2 regions of the Streptomyces sp. NPDC043952 genome follow, and region 2 is predicted to be linked to the other one. Evidence: riboswitches for the same ligand, from Rfam matches in the RefSeq annotation. Region 2 holds a riboswitch; the other holds the start of a gene.
What was found. A riboswitch is a leader RNA that binds a small molecule or an ion and turns the genes downstream of it on or off. The one in region 2 is predicted to bind fluoride.
Positions count from the first base shown of each region.

Region 1: it holds a riboswitch for fluoride, as region 2 does, so the genes downstream of both, AC069R_RS23395 (DUF211 domain-containing protein) here and AC069R_RS16210 (MutS-related protein) in region 2, are expected to answer to the same signal.

Region 1 is NZ_JBWKES010000021.1:89,870-92,311, forward strand. Features, by position in the region: gene AC069R_RS23385 (PP2C family protein-serine/threonine phosphatase) at 1-94, opposite strand, end outside; gene AC069R_RS23390 (hypothetical protein) at 609-812, shown strand; fluoride riboswitch at 913-975, shown strand; gene AC069R_RS23395 (DUF211 domain-containing protein) at 1,118-1,402, shown strand; gene AC069R_RS23400 (hypothetical protein) at 1,399-1,950, shown strand; fluoride riboswitch at 2,039-2,102, shown strand; gene ettA (energy-dependent translational throttle protein EttA) at 2,144-2,442, shown strand, end outside.
Region 2 is NZ_JBWKES010000012.1:18,700-21,141, reverse strand. Features, by position in the region: gene AC069R_RS16210 (MutS-related protein) at 1-1,084, opposite strand, end outside; fluoride riboswitch at 1,140-1,203, opposite strand; gene AC069R_RS16205 (PP2C family protein-serine/threonine phosphatase) at 1,375-2,442, shown strand, end outside.

The DNA of each region.
Region 1 (2,442 bases), on a different contig from region 2:
TCACGTCGGCGAGCAGCCGCAGCCGGGCCGCGGCGACCTCGGGCGGCAGCGCTTCGGACGACGCTGCCGCAGCCGGCGTCGGCTCTCGTCTCATGACGCTCCTCCCGGCGTCCCTGGGGCGGCGGGCCGCCCGGCCGGCAGGGGGCGGGCGACCTCGGCTCCCGTCCGTGCGGGTGCGGCTCCCGTCCGAGCGGGTGCGGGCCGGTCCGCACCCGGCAGGGCTCCCTGAGCCGGATGATCGCACACCGTGACCGCGTCTTCCCCTCACGGTGGGGGCCGTCAGCGCGGCGCGGGCCGGGGGCCGACGGCGCGCCTCGTCACCGCCCTACGCACCGATGCCCCGCCGACGCGGCGCGCAATCCGCCCCCGCGCCCTGGCCACCGGCCGCCGGGCGAGGCGGCAATCCGGCCGGCCGTGTCGTACCGTGCAGGTGAGACGGACGGTGGAGGGGCCCACCGCCAACCGCGGCACACCGCCGCCGACGGTCCCTGCCCGACGAGGGTGGTGATCCGGATGGGCGAAGGCCGGGGGCGCGAGGACGGTCCGTCAGCCGGGGTAGTCGTAGGCACACCGGAGGGCCGGTCGCCGCGGTGGTCCGGAGGCGGCCCATGAGCGGTCTCGGCGATCCGGTCGCCCGGGTCCTGCGCTACGGGACCGGGCCCGCCGCCCGCCGGGCCGCCGCCGGGGAGGCCGACCGGCTGTGGGCGCGGGGCGTGGCGGCGCGCGCCGTCTTCCGCCCCGCATACGGCGGCTGGGCCGTCCTGGTCTTCAGGGCTCCCGTCGTGGAGCGCCGACGACCCCCGTCCGAGTGACCCGGCGCCCCGACGGCGACGGCTCACGGCCCCTCAGGTGCGGCCGGCGGAGTGGCTGTCGGCGCGGCGGTCCTGGCGGGACGCGGGCGGGATGGCGCACCATGGAGAGGGCGATGAGGCTCGCCCTTGACCGCACATCCGTGCTGATGGCCTCTACCTCTCCCGGTCGGGCAGCCGCCGCGGCTGCCCGCCGACGGTCACGAGCCAGGAGGTGCCGTCGCCTTGCCGCTCCCGAGCGCGCCGGCCCGAGGTCGTCCGCGATCGCGCCGCGCCCACCTCCTCGGCTCCGGCGGAAGGAGTCGGACATGCCCGTACGACGGCTGGTCCTGGACGTCGACAAGACGGTCGAGGAACCCGATCTGATCCACCTCGCGTCGGTGATCGAGGCCGTGTCCGGAGTGAAGGCGGTCAACATCGCGGTGACCGAGATCGACATCGAGACCGTCGGCACGAACGTCACCGTGGAGGGCGACGACATCGACGTCGGCGCGCTGACCGAGGCGATCCAGCACACCGGTGCCGTCGTCCACAGCGTCGACGAGGTCGTGGCCGGCGCCTACCTGCTGGACAACAAGCCGCGTTCGCGATGACCCCGGCCCGCGGTCTGCGGGTCCTGGCCGCGCGGTCCATGCTCCCGCTGGTCCTGGGCCTGGTGGACGGCCTGCTCAACGCGCTGACGCTCGCCGCCGCGTCGCTGGTGGGTTCGGGTGCGCCGGTCGGCGTCTCGCTGGCGCTGCGGGTGGGGCTGGTGGCGTTGACGACGGCGGCCTTCGCGGTGTTCGTGGCCGACTACGCGGACCGCCGCGCCTATCTGATCCGCGCCTCGCGGCAGCTGAACCTCACGCGGCGGGGACAACTGGCCACGACCCGGCTCGGCCGGCTCGCGCTGACGCGCGCGCTCACCGCCACGGTGATCGCCTGCACCGCGAGCTTCACCGGGGCGACGCTGCCGCTGCTGGCCGGAGCGGCGGCGCCGCACCTGTCGTGGATCGTGGTGGTGCTGGCCGTCGTCGCCCTCACCGTGCTGGGAGCGGTCCTGGGGCGCCTCTTCGCGGGCGGTCCCGTGCGGTGGGCGGCTGTGCTCGGTTGCGGCGGCGTGGCCGTGACATGGATCGGCGTGTGGTTGCACATCGCCTGAACGGGTGCGCGGGGCGCCCGCGTGCTCAGGGCGGTGGCCCCGGTGGCCTGGCCGGCTGGCGCGGGCCGGCCGGGCGGGCGCACCATGGACGGAGACGGGCGATGAGGCTCGCCCTTGAGCGCACGTTCCGTGCTGATGGCCTCTGCGAGCACCAGCCGCCGATTCCGACGCCCGGCTTCCGGAGGCATCGCGGATGTACGTGTACTCGATGCGCAAGGCCCGTATGGCCCGCGGCGGCAAGGTGATCCTCGACGACGTCACCCTCTCGTTCCTGCCCGGCGCCAGGATCGGTGTCGTGGGACCGAACGGCACGGGCAAGTCCACCGTCCTGCGGATCATGGCGGGACGGGAGCGGCCCACCGCCGGCGACGCCGCCCCGGCGCCCGGCGTCAGCGTCGGCATCCTGGAACAGGAGCCCCGGCTCGACGACACGGCGACCGTCCTCGGCAACGTCGAGGACGGCGTCACGCAGACCCGTGCCGCGCTGCGCCG
Region 2 (2,442 bases):
GGCAGCCGAGGGCGGCGAGGTGGTGCATCTGGCCTACGGCGCGGGCGAAGGTGGTCTTGCCACCCTGGTTGGGGCCGGAGACGACCAGGACCCGCTCGGCGCCGGCCAGGTGGAAGTCGTTGGTGATCACCGGCTCGCGGGCCTCGACGAGCTTGTCGGCCAGCGCCAGGTCGAACATCTCGCGTGCCGCGATCTCCTTTGATGCGGCGGAGAGTTGGGGATGGCAGAACGGCAGACCGGCCGTCTGCAGTGGGCCCATGACGTCCCGGTAGGCGAGATAGAACTGGATCTCGCGGTCGAAGGCGGTGACCACGTCGTCGACGTGGTCACGGTGTTGAGTGCAGAAGGCGTCGAGCGCGGCGAACTCCTCGGAGAACAGGAGCGCCACGCGGTCCAGGACGGCTTCCTCGACGTGGTTCATGTCCACGAAGTTCTTGTACGACACCAGGTAGCTCTTGGCCTCCTCCTGCTTGAACTTCTCGAACGCAGCCAGCACTTCGGCCCCGTAGTCGTCCTCATCGGCGTACCGGGTGACCGTGACCTTGCCGCCGCCGATGTTCATGCAGTACCGCACGGAATCGAGCGCGGCCTGGACCTGCTCGATGTCCGACGTCAGGCGTGCGAAGGACGGCGCCGTCACGTAGTCGGCGAGGTACTCCCGCAAGCGGCGCAGCGCCTGGGACGCCGGATCCGTCTCGGCGAGAACGTGCTGAAGTCCGGCGACCGTCCGCCGATAGGTGTCGGCCGCGGCCAGGAACCAGCTCGCCTGCTGATAGCGGTGGCGCAGCTGCGACGCCCGGGTGCGCTGGGCACGCATGTCACGCATCGACGAGGCGAACTCCGCCACGCCCTGAGCCACGTCCGGATCGTCCAGATCGCGGAAGACTTCATGCCGGTAGACGATCGTGGCCGGGCTGCGCAGTCGGGCGTGGAAGAACGGGGCGAGATCGTACGCCTCTCGCCCCGCCGTCAGATCGGCGACGACCTGGTCGAGATTGAGATCGGCGAAGTAGTCGGGTTCACCCACCTTCGAGGCGGTGGCCTGATCCTCCGGCTCGGTGAACAGCACACTCAGGAACGGCAAGACGCCAGCACCTCCCGGCTCGTCGCGAACGACGGCCGGCGCCGAAGCGACGTACCGTCGAGCAGAGGCCATCAGCACGGGATGTGCGGTCAAGGGCGAGCCTCATCGCCCGTGCCTCCATAGTGCGCCATTCCCGCCGCCTGCCGCCAGATGTGGCAGTGGTGCACCGCAACCCTCCGCACGAGGATTACGCTCCGCGAGCGAGCGGAAACAATCCGGGACGCTTGGGGCCCATGTGCGGCAACAGGTTTGTACGGCAGGGCGCAGGCCCTCGTCGGGAAGAGGGAAGGATGAAGCGGGATACCCGGCGGTCGACCGGTGCGGGGCCGCTGTCCGCGGCGGTCGCCGCGACCCGGCTGCGGCTGCTCGCCGAGGCCAGCCGAGCCCTGGCCTCCGGCCTCGACGCCGGAGAGGCGCTGTGCCGACTGGCCCGCCTCGTCGTCCCCCACCTGGCCGACGCCTGCATCGTCGACGTGCTCGACGGCGAGGGGCTGCGCCGACTGACCGTCACCGACCGCGACGCCGATCGCGCACTCCGTGTCCTGCCCGGGGGCACCCTGCCCGACCACCAGGGCTCGAATGCGGCCCTGGCCAAGGTGCTGCGCAGCACCGAACCAGCAGTTTTGGCCGAGATCCCCGCGCCGGACCCCGGTGACGCACTGCAGGCCGCCCAGTGGGCGCTCTACCGCACGCTCGGCGCTGGCAATGCGCTCATCGTGCCCATGCGCGTACGCCGCCAGGCGCTCGGCGCGCTCACCTTCGTCAGGCACGCGCCGGCGCTTCCCTTCGACGAGCAGGAGCAGGCCATCGCCGCCGACCTCGGGCACCGCGCCGGCCTCGCACTGGACAACGCACGCCTGTACGCGCTGCAACGTCACACCGCCGAACAGCTTCAGCTCTCGCTCCTGCCCGATCTCACGGGACTCGGTTCGCTGCAGCTGGCGGCCCGTTACGTCGCCGCTCGCGAACGCGCCGAGGTCGGCGGCGACTGGTACGACGCCTTCCCGCTGCCCGACGGCTCGGCGACCCTGGCGATCGGCGACGTGGTCGGCCACGACCTCGCCGCCGCCGTCCGCATGAGCCAGCTGCGCAACATGCTGCGCGCCCTCGCCTACGACGACGGCGACGACCCGGCGAACGTCATGAGCCGCTTGGACGCCGTGATGCAGGGCCTGACCAGTATCGAGCTGGTCACCGCCGTCATTGCCCGCATCGACATGCCCACCGGCCGACCATGGCGGCTGCGATGGACCAACGCCGGGCACCTGCCTCCACTGCTGGCTCAACCCGACGGCCGCATCACCCTGTTGGAAGGCGGCCACGCACCCATTCTCGGCGTCGACCCGGCGCTCCACCGC